Regions from separate parts of the Cupriavidus sp. GA3-3 genome, predicted to be linked through region 1. Evidence: predicted binding sites of a transcription regulator. Region 1 holds the regulator's gene; the other holds the start of a gene.
The links. Region 1 encodes NrdR, which represses ribonucleotide reductase genes. Its sites were predicted from a motif close to CACNANATNTNGTG; they were not measured.

Region 1 (8,438 bases):
TTTGGCACGTAGGCAAACAGTTCAGAGCCATTGGCCGCATTGAAGGCGTGGAGCATGCCATCGTTGGCGCCGATGTAAACTGCGGCGGTACGCTGGCTGTGGGCCTTGTAGAAGGCGGTGTAGTCGCTTTCGGCGATGGTGCTGGACGGGGCCGCCATGTAGACGGGGCCCGAGTTGACGATGTCGCCCAGCAGTGAGTCGCGCAAGCGCATGGTCCCCGTGCTGCCGGTGGATTGCTCCTGGCTGCGCTCGCCACGCAGATAGCTGAGCCGGCTCTGGGCCACGGTGTCAGTCTCTGTCGGCGCGAGCTTCAGTGCGGCCTTCTGCGCGGCGTTGAGGGATTTCCATTCGAAGGTGGCGCCCGCACCCGCGCCGGTTCCTGCATTGTCGGCCGTGCCCGACGGGACCCAGGTCAGCAGATTGCGGGCAGCGGTGCGGGCAGTCAGCACCTTGCCAGCCTCCCAGGTTTCGGTACTGGAGATCTGAACGCCGGTGTCGGGATCATTGGTCACCGCCAGTGCCGAAAGGCGCCCGTTCCATCGCTGGTCGAATCCGGGAGTGAACAAGAGGGTGTCGCTCGCCACCTGGGAAGAGGTCAGTGCCACGCCAGACAATGTGCCGGCCGCGTTGACGATTTGCGCGAAGACCTTCTTGATGGAAGCGATCATGGCGGCCGGCTGCCCGGCCAGGAACCAGTTGGCGGGGACGTCGGATCCGCCCGACGATTCCCATTCGGCATTGCTGGTGACGGTGGCGCCGCTGGCCCCCTTGGTGCGGAACGGATTGCCATCACCATTCTGGTCGTCAAAGCCGCCGTATTTTGCCGCCAGGTACATCTGGCTGCGGCGCTGTTCGTCGCCGACGCTGCCGTTCCCGTTCTCATTGACGTCGATGCTGAACGTGGTGACGCGCAATTCCGGCATATCGGGGCGGAAGCCGTAGGTATGGGCCCAATACGCGACGCCGGCCATATAGTAGGTGCCGTGGCCGCTGGAGCCGGTGTCGGCGCCAGCCAGGTTGGCGAGCGAGGTGTCGGGGCGGCTGTTGCCGGATGTTCCCGAACTCTCGAGATCGGCCACCGCCTGCGTCCAGGTCGTGACATCGAAGCTGTACTTGCTGTATTTCGATATCGCGTCCGCCGGCCGGGCCGAGTCGTTGGCAGAGACCGGCTTGCCACCGGAGAGGTAGGTCGTCCTGGTGTTGCCGGGAATGTAGCGGTCCCAGTGCGTATTGATATCGGCAATGGCAAGGACGTAGTTCTTCTGGCAACTGGCAAGGATGGGGTCTGTCCATTGTGTGTAGACCGGAAATCCATCCTTGTAGGCGCTGGCGTTGTCGATGGCTTCGGGCGTTGGTTGCCGGCCTTGCAGGTAGCGGATGCTCTCGTAGTAGAGTTCGCCGACCGGATCCAATGACTTGTAGGCGCCGGAACGCCCGAACTGATTCAGGTAATTGATGACGCCGCTGATGTTCTCTGACGCGCTCTCGGGGTTCTGGATGAATACGCCGTCGTCATCCCATTCCCGGCGCAGGTTGCTGGCTTGGTTGAAATTGCTGTCGACGGTGTTCGGCCCCACATACTTCAGGGGCGCCCGCAAGACACCGCCATAACGGGTATTGGCGCTGTCGTTCAGGTAGCCAAACGCGCCAAAGCGGACCTTGTCTGCATTGCGCTGCATTTCGCCAACCGGCTTGTACCCGGTGCGATACAGCTTGCAGAAATCGGTGCGGGACCTCGCTTCGCTTGCATCGCAGACTTGCACCCGTACCAGGTAGGTGCCCTGGTTCCTGTACTTGCCGGGGCTCGAGCAGCTGGCGCCGGACTCGGTGCTGTCCCCAAAGAACACCTTGTTGCCACATGAGGTGATGTACAAGGTCCTGCTGCTGAAAGGCGTGACCGAGGACGCCTTGTCGTAGGTCTTGCGGGGGAAGTAGGAGTTGCTGTTGAAAAAACTCTCCTGCAGCACGGCACGTTGCAGGATGGTCTGTGTGGCGGAGTCGACGACGCGGTCGCCCCCGGTCAGCGCGTAGCGCAGCATATCGATGGCCGAGGCCGTGGCCCAGTTCATGAAGTTGCCGCTGAACTGGCCCGTGCATGTGTGATCGGCCGTGTTGGCGTCGCCGGCAATGACAAAATAGCCATTGCTGGCGCTTCCGCTGTAGTTGTAGCACTTGCGCGGATTGAAGTAGCCAATGTATTCCGTGGTCGGCGAATACGTGCCGGAGCGATAGGCTGACCCCACCGTGGGGAACTCCACCGAGAGCGTCAGCAGCAGGTTGGGATGGATATTCTGGTTGCGGCCGTACAGCGGCGCCTGCGCGAGCTTGACGGTCGCGAGGCTGCTCTGTTCCGTTGCGGCAAGCAGCGGGCCGGCGGGCAGGCTGAGAAGCGCGGCCATTGCCGCGAAAATGAATTTCCGGATCCGGCTCATTTGCCGTGCTCCGCGACAGGCATGGACGTTGCCATTCATTCCCCCTTCCGGTAGTACGACTGCAACATGACCCGGGTCGCCGGGTTAGCGCCAAAGCCGACGGCCGTGACGCGGAAGATGTATGCGCCCTCGCTCGCGCCTGGCGACATGTCGCTGATCGGCTCGATGATGTAGCGCGGCAGGGCGGCAGGCAGCAGCCCGCCTGTCGCGGTCGGGAACCTGCGGCCGGTGAAGGTGCCGTAGGCGGTGGTGCGTGCGTTGGCGCCCGTCTGGCTGAAGTCAACGGCAAGCCAGTTCGGCGTGCCGTCGAGCACCGGGTCGCACAATCCCTGGAAGGGTGAGGCGCCTGTCACGCCCGTATTGCAACCCGCCACGAACGGCAGCACATTCATCGTGGTGCCGGAGAAGATGGCCGACCGGCTGGTTGGGGCGGAAACACCCTGGATGTCGATTTCCGCATCCAGCAAGGCTGCCTCGGCCGCTTGCTGAGCCAGGTCCCGGTCGCGCTGGTTCGATGCCATGCGCTTGCTGCCAATGGCCAGCCGGGCACCGGCGATGGCGATGACGCTGATGATCAGCAGCATCACCAGGGCGGTGATCAGCGCGATGCCACGCGGGTTGGGGTGCGCGGTGCGGGCGTTCATGTCGGCGAGCAGGTGGTGCAGGTGGCCATGTTCCGGAGCTGTACGGTGACGGTGTACAGGCGTCGCATGCGCTGCAGTTGCGTGGCCGGCGTGAAGGATGTGTCGTTGCCCGGCGAGCCCGGGAACAGGCGCCCGAACAGGCGCAAGGTTGGCGGATCCTGAGGCGATGCGCTGGCGGTATCGCCCATCAGCACCATGGCAATCTTGATGGCGACGACGTTCTGCCAGGTGGTGGGCAGGGCCAGCACCTCGGTGGCCGACAGGAAGCGGTCCGGGGTCTGGTCGAAATTCGTATCCATGCCGTAAAGCACCTGGAAGACTTCAACGCCTGAGATCAGCGAAACAGCCTGGTACGCCGTGCCGGCCGTGAGGATTTCCTTGTTGGCGGCGTCCCGTGGACGATAGCCGCACATCAGCTGAGGCATGCCGCCGGCATCGTTGCTGACATAGAAGACCGCCATGCCGCGCGCTAGGTCTGCGTCTTCCCAGGCCTGCGGCTCGGCGACGCCATTGCCGGAGCAGTCGATCATGCTGTTGTCCGGGACGGTGCGGTCCTGCTGCGTGCCGGAGCCGAAGAAGCGGACCTGCAGCACATCGCTCTTGTTCACGGCACCCGCTTGGGCCGGACACGCGAGGTTTTGCGCCGGATTGCCGAGATCTTGCGCGGGGGCGCCGCAGCTGTCGAGGCCGCTGATGGTCGGCGACAGGCTCGTGGTGGTGAGCATGACGCCTCCGGGGCTGGGCGCGGGAGGCCCGCTGGCGCCGGGAGAGGCCGCGGCGCTGTTGCCCGCATAGTTGCTCCACGCGGCCTGGCGCACGATCCGAACCACGGTATCCACCGCAAAACGGCCTTTCTCATCCAGCGCAGTGGTGTCATCGATGCTGTTGTAGTTGGCTCGTCCGGTCAGGTAGAGCGCCGCGGCAGCCATGATCAGGAGCAGGCTCAGCGTCATCGCCACCATCAGCTCCACCAGCGACAGCCCCAGTTGACGATGCCGGCCGGCGTTGAGATACATCCTGGCGTTCCGCATGTCAGTTAACCGTGCCCTGCGTGGCCACGATGACCACCTGGGGGCGCGTGCCCATGTCGGACATGTCGACCCGTGCCGCGACGGTTCTGGCGGCAAGCCGGGAGATCCAGCCGATCTTGATGACAATCGGTGCGTCGTCCGCGCGGCCAGTGGCCGATGGCGTGCATCCCCATGAGAAGCCGGTGGCCTGGTCGTAGGCGACCATGTCCCGGCAAATCACGGCGCGTCCGCCAGGCAGGCCTGTGCTGACACGCTCCCAGAACTCGGCGACATCGAAATCCGCCAGTTGCTGCGCGCACCCGGCCGCCGTGCCCGGGCAGGCGATCGCGTACGGGCTGTTTGCTGCCGTGAGCGCGGGCGGCTGCCCGGTGGCAGTGTCGATGAAGTAGCGGTTCGGGATGATGGCTTCCGCCGCCGCGCCGGTTTGCGAGACGGCCGGATTGGCACGCATGCGCTCGGCCATCTCGGTGGCCAGCTGCATGGCAGTGGTGTCGTAGGAAGCTTGTTGCGTGAAGCGGGATGAATTCAGCAGCAGGCTGGCGACGCCGAGCACGCCAACCGCCAGAACGACAATTGCCACCAATGCTTCGAGCATGGCAAAGCCGGCTGCCCCGCGGCAGCGTTGACCCATTCTGACCCCCGTCAAAAGACGTCCGACTTCGTTAACTTCTTTTTTTGGTCTGCAATCCCGGGCCCTTTTAATATGCGACAGCGGGCCTTGCGGAAATGCAACGGGGATTAAACAACGATTTTGTTACTTTTGCTACCCCTTCCGGGGGGTGGACGCCGCAAACTCATCCAGCACGTCGCGGAATTCCGACACGTCCTCAAAGCTCCGGTACACCGAAGCAAAGCGGATATACGCGATCTTGTCGAGCTTGCGCAATTCGCGCATCACCAGTTCGCCGACCTGGCTGCTGGGGATTTCTTTCTCTCCCAGTGCCAGCAGTTTTTCTTCGATGCGGGTGATGGCTTCGTCGATGGCTTCGGCCGAGACCGGGCGCTTGCGCAGCGCCAGGCGCATGGAATCCTTCAGCTTGGCGCGGGTGTAGTCCACGCGCGAGCCGTTTTTCTTGACGATGGCGGGGAAGAACAGCTCGATCCGCTCATAGGTGGTGAAGCGGCGGTCGCAGGCTTCGCAGCGGCGGCGCCGGCGCACGGCATCGCCGTCTTCCGACATGCGCGTGTCGAGTACCTGGGTATTGGAATGACCGCAAAAGGGGCATTTCATGCCGGACCACCTTCAGTTGAACCCCGTCGCCTTGTCCGTGTTGTCGTTCTGCGGAGGCGGGGCGGGTTGGCGAGGCCCGCAAGCCAGTGCCCGAGGACGCCGGCTTGCGGAGCTGCCGGCCGCTCATGCGGAATCCGCATGGGCGGCCTCGATGCATCAGCCGTAGACCGGGAAACGCTTGGTCAGGGCTGCCGCCTGCTCGCGCACGCTGGCGATATTGGCGGCGTCGTGCGGGTTGTCCAGCACATCGGCGATCAGGTTGCCGACGATGCGGGCTTCTTCTTCCTTGAAGCCGCGCGTGGTCATGGCCGGCGAGCCCAGGCGGATGCCCGAGGTCACGAACGGCTTTTCCGGATCGTTGGGGATGGCGTTCTTGTTGACGGTGATATGCGCCTCGCCCAGGATGCGCTCGGCTTCCTTGCCGGTGATGTTCTTGGCGCGCAGGTCAACCAGCATCACGTGGCTTTCGGTGCGGCCCGAGACGATGCGCAGGCCGCGCGCGATCAGGGTCTCGGCCAGCACGGCGGCGTTCTTCACCACTTGCTGCTGGTATTCCTTGAACTCAGGCGTCAGCGCTTCCTTGAAGGCGACGGCCTTGCCGGCGATTACGTGCATCAGCGGGCCGCCCTGGATGCCGGGGAAGATCGCCGAGTTGATGGCCTTCTCGTGCTCGGCCTTCATCAGGATCACGCCGCCGCGCGGGCCGCGCAGGCTCTTGTGCGTGGTGGTGGTGACGAAGTCGGCGTGCGGCACCGGGTTCGGGTAGACACCCGCGGCGATCAGGCCGGCGTAGTGGGCCATGTCGACCATGAAGTAAGCGCCGATCGACTTGGCAACCTTGCTGATGCGCTCGAAGTCGATGCGCAGCGCGAAGGCCGAGGCGCCGGCGATGATCAGCTTGGGCTTCTTCTCCTGGGCCAGCTTTTCCAGCGCGTCGTAGTCGATGTCTTCCTGGGCGTTCAGGCCGTAGCTGACCACGTTGAACCACTTGCCGCTCATGTTCAGGGCCATGCCGTGGGTCAGGTGGCCGCCTTCGGCCAGGCTCATGCCCATGATGGTGTCGCCCGGCTTGAGCACGGCGAAGTACACGCCCTGGTTGGCCTGCGAGCCCGAGTTGGGTTGCACGTTGGCGGCTTCGGCGCCGAACAGCTGCTTGACGCGGTCAATGGCCAGCTGCTCGACGACGTCGACGTACTCGCAACCGCCGTAGTAGCGCTTGCCGGGATAGCCCTCGGCGTACTTGTTGGTCAGCTGCGAACCCTGGGCGGCCATCACGGCCGGCGAGGTGTAGTTCTCGGAGGCGATCAGCTCGATGTGGTCTTCCTGGCGCTGGTTCTCCTGCTGGATGGCGGCAAAGACCTCGGGGTCGATCTGGTCGATCGTAAAACGGCTGCGTTCGAACATGGCGAAACTCGTCTGAAAAATAGGGAATCCGATTCACGCATCGGGGGTAGGGCGCGCGGGGAAGGCTAGCGGCGACCAGCACCGGCGGCTTGTAACCGTCGGTGCAGGGCGCACCCTGCTTCCCATTCGCTGCCCAGGCGAGCGGCAGGCGCAAGCAACTTCACGCCTAGGCGTGCTGAACGCTACGCGAACGCGCAATGAACGTCACGCCAGAGAACTTGCGCTTCCTCGTGGTAGTGCCCACTGACTTCGCCAGTCGCGCAAGATGGAATGGTTGCGCGCAGTGTAGCGCGAGGCGGGCGCCCGCCGCAAGCCGTCGGCCCCGCCAGGCAAGCGCTGGCAAGGGCTGGCCAGCAACTTGCTGTTGCAAAGTCGTCATGCGGGTTTACACGAAACCGCTATCGCTCTCCGTTACAATTGCGGCCATGACAAACTTTGTCTGGACCCTGCGGGTGTACTGGGAAGACACCGACGCGGGCGGCGTAGTGTTCTACGCCAACTACCTGAAGTTCTTCGAGCGCGCCCGCACCGAGTGGCTGCGTGCGCTCGGCATCGAGCAGCAATCGCTCGCCGACGAGGCGGGCGTGGTCTTTATCGTCCGCAGCACGGCAGTGGACTACAATGCGCCCGCCCGGCTGGATGACCAGCTCGAGATCCGCACGCGCATCGACCGGGTCGGCCCGGCGTCGGTCCAGTTCACCCAGGAAGCCTGGCGTGGCGAGCTGATGCTGGCCTCTGGCGCGATCCGTGTTGGGTGTGTCGATCGAAGCACTTTCCGTCCCGCCCCGATTCCCGACCCCGTTCTAGCTACCATCAAGTCCGCACGATGAATCCCGTGACCGTCACGCAAGACATGTCGATCGTAACGCTGGTGCTCCACGCCAGCCTGCTGGCACAGGCCGTCATGGCGCTGTTGCTCGTCATGTCGCTGTTTTCGTGGACCTATATCTTCCGCAAGCACCTGGCGCTGCGCTCGGCGCGCACCCAGACCGAGGGGTTCGAACGCGACTTCTGGGCCGGCGGCGACCTGCAGGCGCTATATAACAGTGCCGTCAACAACCGCCACAACACCGGCGCGCTGGAGCGGATCTTTGAATCCGGCATGGGCGAGTTCCTGAAGGCGCGCGAGCGCGGCAACGAAGCCGGCGCGCTGCTCGATGCGGCCCGGCGCGCGATGCGCGCGGCCTACCAGCGCGAGATGGATGTGCTGGAATCGCATCTGCCGTTCCTGGCGTCGGTGGGTTCGGTGAGCCCGTATATCGGCCTGTTCGGCACGGTCTGGGGGATCATGAACGCTTTCCGCGGCCTGTCGAATGTGCAGCAGGCGACGCTCGCATCGGTGGCCCCCGGTATTGCCGAGGCGCTGGTGGCGACCGCGATCGGCCTGTTCGCTGCCATTCCCGCTGTGATCGCCTACAACCGCTATGCCACGGAGATCGACCGCCTGGCGATCCGGTTCGAGAGCTTCATGGAAGAGTTCCTGAACATCCTGCAACGGCAGGCACGCTAACCGCACACGTATCGAATCTAATCCAGACGGTCCGGGCGCAAGCCCGGGCCGGCGTTTCCAGGAGTCCTGCAATGGCAGCCATTCAGCGCCGTGGCGGCTCGCGCCGCCGGGCCAGCGCCGACATCAATGTCGTGCCGTACATCGACGTCATGCTCGTGCTGCTGGTCATCTTCATGGTGGCGGCGC
Region 2 (8,438 bases), on a different contig from region 1:
GGCAAAGAGCTTTTACCCTCTCACAGTTCGGATCAGATTCTTCAACACAATCGAAGCGGACACTCAACACTGGAATCGACAACGAAAAAGGACAGCTCTATTACTAAATTTTGAAATAGATCCGCCCCCTTTTTTCATCTATATTCAAAGATTCTCTGACAAACGAGAATAGGCTGCCAATCTAGAAAGATCAAAAATCGGTGCCCGTCTAAGAAGGGAAACCAATTTCAAAACTGTGTCACCGATTCGGGCGGCTTCTGCACTGCGCGTCCGCTTAAGCACCAAGTGGCCACGCTCAAAGTCGAGCACATGGATACCTTGCTTAAAGCGAGAGCCAGAGTATTGGCTCAAATCGAGAAGATATACCTCTGCTCTTTGCCCAGCATGATGTTGATCCGACAGACTCGGATTAATTAAGTGAAGCATGCGAAGATCTGCTAACGCTTGCAACACGCGATACTCCGATGAATGAGCTTCCTTATCACGAAAATCGACTCTAAAATAAGTGATCTCTTCGCTTGAAAGCAGAAATTCTCTTACTATGTTCAACGACGCGATCAATTCTCCGGACCGACCCAGCGTAGCAGCCGCGTCATCTTCGAGCTCCTGGAGTTTGGTCTGCCCCGCGACGCCAGCCGCGTTATTGACATCCTGTACCCCAACAGTCTTCGCATTTGGACGCTGGCGCGCGGTCTGAATGGAAGACGCACATAAGGTCAAAAAATCGCGCGGTACACCACCAGATGCCAATACGAGCCTATCTAAAGCCGCAGAGCTTAAGACCTTGCTGAGCGGTAGTGCATTAGACTCTTCGACATAACCGCGAAGCACATTTCCCAGGAAATCTTTCGCTCGTTCAGGATGCTCAAGTGTGACATCAAGATTGATAATTGTCGCGTCATGACCTGTTTGCAACCCAGTTGGAGGCACCGGGATAAACCATCTGGTCTGATGCTGAATGCCTGCCACTTTCAGCCAAACAAGGTTATCTCGAGTGACGCCATGAAGAAGATCGAGAAAATAAGGAACTTCCGAGCTGGGAAGATAATGGATATCATCTATGAAGAGATAGATGGTCCGTTGCGCCTGCAGAGTAAATCGCGAGCATTCCTGTTGAAGCTGCGGGACCAAAATAGCCACGTCTTGCAACGTTGAGCCATTTGCTGCAAAACGCTGTTCGATGTTCGCCCTTAACGCTCTCAATGCATCGAATCCCGCTTGCGACGAACGAACGGCTTCCTGTGCGGACAAAAGCAAATCGCAGAGCTTCAGAGCGACAGTCAGGAAGGCGCTCCCAACACCAAGACTGCGCAGGGATTGTACATTAACCCACAAAACATAAGCACCCTGATTCTCCAGGAGCCTTTTAGCCTCCAATAAGAGCGAGGTCTTACCTACACCACGACGACCAAATACGAGATGATGGCGCGGGGTAATAGCAACACTCAACCTTTCCTCGACGTCTTGAATATATTGAAGGCTGGGTTGACTTTCCGACGTTCGGGAGCGAGTACTAAGCAAGCTGAGCAAATCACCTACCCTGGAGTCATGAACTCCAACGACAGGCTGGTAGGCCTTCTTGCCATTTCCGATTTTGATCTGCCGAACCGTCACGAAGCCATTCTCGATTCTTGAATCAAGCTCCTGCGCAATGGTCAACGCTCGCTGATAGTCATGCTCCACCTCGACGATCGCGATTATTTCGCCCGGGAAACTTCTAATTTGAATTGAGACAGGAGATATTCCAGCCTTTCGCATCTCCTGCTCAATCACTCCCCTAATATCCGATTCAATCATCATTCTGAGACCTTATTTTTTCATTGATGTATCTTTGCGCAACACGGACAAAATCCTTCGCATCCCGGATCGTTGCTGCGCAAACATCTTCAAAATCCATTTCATCAATCGGGTACGGATCATAATCAGCGCGATTTCTCTCATACCGTGCATTCTTCAGCTTATTCCGCCATTGATCCGAACTGGGGAAATCAGCCGGCAATTTCCCGGGAAGCGCTGAGTGCTCCTCGTGATCATCGCCCCCATACGAGAGGTACGTCGCTGCACGAGCCGCGTGATACATCGCATAATATGCTCTACTAATAGCAGTGCGCGCGAGCCTCGGTGTTAATGAGGATACCTGAACCGCGTCCCTTAATTGCGCCTGTGCCAATTTGAGGCGATCCTTAGCTACTCGCGCGCGAAGACGCTCGATTGAGGAGCGTGCGCGACGACAAATAGAAACCCCATCCGCAAAATTTCTGAGCTTCTCGATCTTTGCCTTGGAGATCAGCAAGAGTTCGCTTTCAGTGATTCTTGTCATTCTTTTGTTGGCGATGGGCTCTTATCGAAAAAAAGAATTGCTTGTAAAGCTATTGGGGATGGCAGCCATTGCGAGACGGGCGGGTCTTCTAATATGGCAGCCGTCCACTGGACTGTTAACTGTACAACCAGCTCCCGGATTTAGTCCAGCGCCAAAAAATGCTTGCCGTATAGCCGAGCAGCAAAGAGATGGCCCGTACAAAGCAATGACCACTCGTCGATGATACAAAAGAAAAAGGAGCCCATTGGGCTCCTCGCTTCTCAACAAGTCATAATCACAGATCAATCCCAGCTCAACGCCCCACCCGTCTGATACTCAATGACGCGCGTCTCAAAGAAGTTCCGCTCCTTCTTCAGATCGATCATCTCCGACATCCACGGGAACGGATTCTCCTCATTCGCGAACAGCTGCTCCAACCCAATCTGCTGGCAACGACGATTGCAAATGAAGCGGAGGTAACCCTTAAACATCGGCGCATTCAACCCCAGCACCCCACGCGGCATCGTGTCCTCCGCATAGCGATACTCCAGGTCAACCGCCTTCTTGAACAACTCAGTAATCTCAGCCTTGAACTCCGCCGTCCAAAGATGCGGGTTCTCCAGCTTGATCTGGTTGATCAGGTCGATACCAAAATTGCAGTGCAGCGACTCATCGCGCAGGATGTACTGGTACTGCTCCGCAGCCCCAGTCATCTTGTTCTGGCGGCCCATCGCCAGGATCTGCGTAAAGCCCACGTAGAAGAACAGGCCTTCCATGATGCAGGCAAACACGATAAGGCTCTTCAGCAGCTTCTGGTCGTTTTCCGGCGTACCAGTCTTGAACGACGGATCCGTCAGCGTGTCGATAAACGGAATCAGGAACTCGTCCTTGTCGCGGATCGACTGCACTTCGTGGTACGCGTTGAAGATCTCGGCTTCGTTCAGGCCGAGGGACTCCACGATGTACTGGTAGGCGTGCGTATGGATGGCCTCTTCAAAGGCCTGGCGCAGCAGGTACTGGCGGCATTCCGGCGCAGTGATCTGGCGGTAGGTGCCCAGCACGATGTTGTTGGCGGCCAGCGAGTCGGCGGTGACGAAGAAGCCGAGGTTGCGCTTGATGATGCGGCGCTCGTCTTCGGTCAGGCCGTTGGGGTCTTTCCACAGGGCGATGTCGCGGGACATGTTGATTTCCTGCGGCATCCAGTGGTTGGCGCAGCCGGCCAGGTATTTTTCCCACGCCCACTTGTACTTGAACGGCACCAGCTGGTTGACGTCGGTCGAGCCGTTGATGACGCGCTTGTCGGCGGCGTTGACGCGGCGGTTGCTTTGCGCGGCGGCGGCGTTGGGGTTGTTGCCCAGGATGCCGGCTTGCGTGGCGCTCGGCGGCAGGACGCCTTGCTGGTCAGCGGTGGCAGCCGATGCAGCGGGTTGCAGGGCAGGCTGCGGTGCGGCCTGCGGGGTGGCTTGAACGTCGTCGTCCCAGCTAAGCATGATGTGGTTCTCCGTGATTCGGTTTGGGGGCGGCGGTGGTCAGTGTTTTTTGACTTGTGCAACTTCGTGGTTGCGCCGGCCCTCTCCCCCGGCCCCTCTCCCGCGGGCGGGAGAGGGGAGCAAACCGGGGGGTTAGGTAAGACTTATTGGCAGGCTTCGCACTCTTCGAAGCCGGGGTCGCCCGGGCGCATCGTGCAGACCGCGCCTTCGGCTTCCGGCATGGCCGGGGCCGATGCGGCGGCTGCGTCCAGGGCGGAGCCGCTGTCGCTGCCCGACGACACCGCGTTCAGCGAGCCGCGCGACACGGTGGACTTTTCCACGTGGGTGGCAGCCATCGTGCGCAGGTAGTACGTGGTCTTCAGGCCGCGCACCCATGCCAGCTTGTAGGTGTCATCCAGCTTCTTGCCCGACGCGCCGGCCATGTAGATGTTCAGGGACTGGGCCTGGTCGATCCACTTCTGGCGGCGGCTGGCGGCTTCCACCAGCCAGGTCGGCTCGACTTCGAACGCGGTGGCGTAGATGTCGCGCAGGTCTTGCGGAATGCGGTCGATACGCGACAGCGAGCCGTCGAAGTACTTCAGGTCGGCAACCATCACTTCGTCCCACAGGCCGCGTTCCTTCAGGTCGCGCACCAGGTAGTCATTGACCACGGTGAACTCGCCCGACAGGTTGGACTTGACGTACAGGTTCTGGAACGTCGGCTCGATGCAGGCGGACACGCCGATGATGTTCGAGATCGTGGCGGTCGGCGCGATCGCGATGCAGTTCGAGTTGCGCATGCCGTGCTGCTTGATGCGGGCGCGCAGGCTGTCCCAGTCCATCGTGGCAGACATGTCGACTTCCAGGTAGCCGCCGCGCTCTTCGGCCAGCAGCTTGAGCGAGTCTTGCGGCAGGATGCCACGGTCCCACAGCGAGCCTTCATAGGTGCTGTAGCGGCCGCGCTCTTCGGCCAGCTCGGTCGAAGCCTGGTAGGCGTAGTAGCACACCGCTTCCATCGAGGTATCGGCAAACTTGACGGCGGCATCGCTGGAATACGGCGTGCGCAGCACGTGCAGGCAGTCCTGGAAGCCCATGATGCCCATGCCGACCGGACGGTGGCGCAGGTTGGAATTGCGCGCCTTGTCCACGGCGTAGTAGTTGATGTCGATCACGTTGTCGAGCATGCGCATGGCGGTGCGCACGGTCTTCTGCAGCTTGGCGTGATCCAGCGCGTAGGTGCCGTCGGCCTGCTTCGCCATGTGGGCGACCAGGTTGACCGAGCCCAGGTTGCAGACGGCGATCTCGCTCTCATTGGTGTTGAGCGTGATTTCCGTGCACAGGTTGGAGCTGTGCACCACGCCCACGTGCTGCTGCGGGCTGCGGATGTTGCACGGATCCTTGAAGGTGATCCACGGGTGACCGGTCTCGAACAGCATGCCCAGCATCTTGCGCCACAGTTGCAGCGCCGGCAGCTTCTTGAACAGCTTCAGTTCGCCGCTGGCGGCCTTGGCTTCATAGCCCAGGTAGGCCTTTTCGAATTCCTTGCCGACCTTGTCGTGCAGGTCCGGGCAGGTGGCCGGCGAGAACAGGGTCCACTCACCGCCTTCCATCACGCGCTTCATGAACAGGTCCGGAATCCAGTTGGCCGTGTTCATGTCGTGGGTGCGGCGGCGGTCGTCGCCGGTGTTCTTGCGCAGCTCGAGGAACTCTTCGATGTCCAGGTGCCACGTTTCCAGGTAGGCGCAGACAGCGCCCTTGCGCTTGCCGCCCTGATTCACGGCCACGGCGGTGTCGTTCACCACCTTCAGGAACGGGACCACGCCCTGGCTCTTGCCATTGGTTCCCTTGATGTGCGAGCCGAGTGCGCGCACGTTGGTCCAGTCATTGCCCAGGCCGCCGGCGAACTTGGACAGCAGCGCGTTTTCCTTCAGCGCTTCATAGATGCCTTCCAGGTCGTCCGACACGGTGGTCAGGTAGCACGACGACAGCTGCGAGCGGCGGGTGCCGGAGTTGAACAGGGTCGGCGTGGACGACATGAAGTCGAACGACGACAGCAGCTGGTAGAACTCGATGGCGCGCGCTTCGCGGTCCTTCTCGTTCAGCGCCAGGCCCATGGCCACGCGCATGAAGAAGGCTTGCGGCATTTCGATGCGGGTTTCATCGATATGCAGGAAGTAGCGGTCGTACAGGGTCTGCAGGCCCAGGTAGTTGAACTGGAAGTCGCGGCCGGCGTCCAGCGCGGCGCCCAGGCGGGCCAGGTCGAAGGTGGCCAGCTTTTCGTCCAGCAGCTCGGCTTCGATGCCGCGGGCGATGAACTTGGGGAAGTACTCGGCGTAGCGGCTGGACATCTCGGCCTGGGTCACTTCGGTGCCCAGGATTTCCTTGCGGATGGTGTGCAGCAGGATACGGGCGGTGACCTGGCTGTAGTCCGGGTCCTTTTCAATCAGGGTACGCGCGGCCAGGATGGCGGAGTCGTACACCTGCGTCATCGGCACGCCTTCGTACAGGTTCTTCAGGGTTTCCTTCAGGATCGGCTCGGCGCTCACTGCGTTGCCAAGGCCGCTGCAGGCGTTGTCGATCAGGTCATGCAGCGCGGCGATGTCCAGCACGTGGGTGACGCCGCCATCGGTCACGTTGACCGAGATGCCGCCTTCCTGCACGCGGGCCACGGCCTGGGCGTTGGCCTGGGCGCGCTCGTCCTTGCGCTTCTCGCGGTACAGCACGTAGGCGCGGGCCACTTCATGCTCGCCCGAGCGCATCAGCGCCAGTTCCACGTGGTCCTGCACGTCTTCGATATGGATGGCGCCGCCGTTGGGGCGGCTGCGCACCAGTGCGCGCACGACGTTGTCAGTCAGTTGCTCGACGATCTCGCGCACACGCGCGGACGCGGCGCCCTGCCCGCCGTTCACGGCGAGGAAGGCCTTGGTCATGGCAACGGCGATCTTGGACGGCTCGAAAGCCACCACGGCGCCGTTGCGTCGAATGATCTTGTGATCCGGGTAGTTCGTATTGGCGGCGTTGGCGGGGGTCTGCTGCGCGGTCGGTGCAATACCGGCGGCGGCGCCACCCGTGGTGATTTCGTTCTGGGCCGTTTGCATGAGAACTCCTGTTTTTACCCTGGAAATAAGAGACAAAAGAGTCCCTGGCGAAATGCGGCGAAAAGAACGTCCCTCCCGGCGTGAGGTCGGGGGCGGACAGACTGCCTTTACGTGAACATTTCGCCAGGGACTCTTGTGATTCGCTGGCCTTAGCGGGCGGTTTCGAGACGATGCACGAACTTCGTGATCCCTGACTCACCCTTGGGGCCGGCTCCCCGGTTGGACTACTAGATATAGTGTGTGACGCGTGAAACTGGGCTAAGTATAGTGAAACGAATCCGAATGACCAGTCTTGACAAGCGCTATTTCGGGGGCGGTTGCGCCGATGCGGCAGCGCCACATGCCCGCAAGCCTAATACTCGCAAGGGTTTTCGCCAGACCGTTCGCAACTGCACATTCCACAAAAATTTTTTTGATTGTTGCGAGGTTGCGATAGCCCCACCCCGAGGTAGGGCATGTGCGCCGGAACGGGGCGCACGGGGATGGGGAATGAGGTTAAGGATTCGTCACCTGGCCAGCCGCGCCAGGGCACTGGTAGGGCAACATGCCCGGCGCCACGCCTGCCTGCCTGGCGAAGCGCGCCCAGTCGAAATGCGGGCCGGGATCGGTCTTGCGCCCCGGGGCGATGTCGCTGTGCCCAGCAATCGCGCGCACCGGGTAGGCGGCCAGCAGCGCCGGCACCAGCGCGGCCACGGTGTCGTACTGGGCCAGGGTGAACGGCAGGTCGTCGCAGCCCTCGATCTCGATGCCGATGGAGAAATCGTTGCAGCGGGCGCGGCCGAAGAAGTCGGACTGTCCGGCGTGCCAGGCCCGCTGCGTGCACGGGACAAACTGCACCAGCTCCCCCTCGCGCGTGACCAGGAAGTGCGCGGACACCTGCACCTGGTGGATGGTGGCAAAGAACGGGTGCTTGTTGGGATCGAGCCGGTTCTGGAAGAAGGCCTCGATGTCGCCGCTGCCGAACTGGCCGGGCGGCAGGCTGATGTTGTGCAGCACCACCAGGTCCACCGGCATGCCGGCCGGGCGCTCGTCAAAGTTTGGTGACGGCACGCGGCGCGCGGCGGGGACCCAGCCGTCGGCCTCTGGCAGATAGCGGTGCTCGGGCTTGCTCATGACGTGCCCTCGCCTTCCACGGTGCTGCGTTCGGCGGCGTCCATGGCCTCGCGGATGCCCAGTTGCTGGATACGGTAGCGCAGCTGGCGCAGGTTCAGGCCCAGCAGCGGCGCGGCCGCGGTGCGGTTGAAGTTGGTCTGCGCCAGCGCCTGCAGGATCAGCTCGCGCTCCACGGCTTCCAGCCTGGCTTGCAGGTCGATCGGGAAGACGATGCCGCGGCAGGCGCGTTCGGCGGGATCGCCGGCGGGCTCGGGTTCGGCCGCGCTGGCCGGGGCCGGCACCACGGGCGGCGGCTCTGCCGGGGCCGGCGCGGGCGCGGCGGCCGGCGGCACCGGCGCCCACATGCCTGCGGCACCCCAAGGGGCGGAATAGTTGGTGGGCGCCATCGCCGGCGCGGGGGCATGCATCAGCCCGGCGCGCTCGGCGCCGGCGTCCAGCGGGCCCAGGTCGGCCAGCTCG

Region 2: a site for NrdR is predicted at 7,092-7,105, ahead of C265_RS22030 (ribonucleoside-diphosphate reductase subunit alpha). Genes of this name have one in related genera too.

Annotation. Positions count from the first base shown of each region.
Region 1 is NZ_KB944461.1:396,511-404,948, forward strand. Features, by position in the region: gene C265_RS04530 (pilus assembly protein) at 1-2,039, opposite strand, end outside; gene C265_RS32755 (hypothetical protein) at 2,283-2,486, shown strand; gene C265_RS04535 (PilX N-terminal domain-containing pilus assembly protein) at 2,468-3,076, opposite strand; gene C265_RS04540 (PilW family protein) at 3,073-4,092, opposite strand; gene pilV (type IV pilus modification protein PilV) at 4,109-4,738, opposite strand; gene nrdR (transcriptional regulator NrdR) at 4,871-5,338, opposite strand; gene glyA (serine hydroxymethyltransferase) at 5,495-6,742, opposite strand; ZMP/ZTP riboswitch at 6,867-7,012, opposite strand; gene ybgC (tol-pal system-associated acyl-CoA thioesterase) at 7,168-7,572, shown strand; gene tolQ (protein TolQ) at 7,569-8,252, shown strand; gene tolR (protein TolR) at 8,324-8,438, shown strand, end outside.
Region 2 is NZ_KB944491.1:12,016-20,453, forward strand. Features, by position in the region: gene C265_RS31770 (ATP-binding protein) at 145-1,800, opposite strand; gene C265_RS31775 (HEPN domain-containing protein) at 1,790-2,320, opposite strand; gene C265_RS22025 (ribonucleotide-diphosphate reductase subunit beta) at 2,602-3,789, opposite strand; gene C265_RS22030 (ribonucleoside-diphosphate reductase subunit alpha) at 3,933-6,866, opposite strand; gene ampD (1,6-anhydro-N-acetylmuramyl-L-alanine amidase AmpD) at 7,362-7,979, opposite strand; gene C265_RS22040 (sigma-54 dependent transcriptional regulator) at 7,976-8,438, opposite strand, start outside.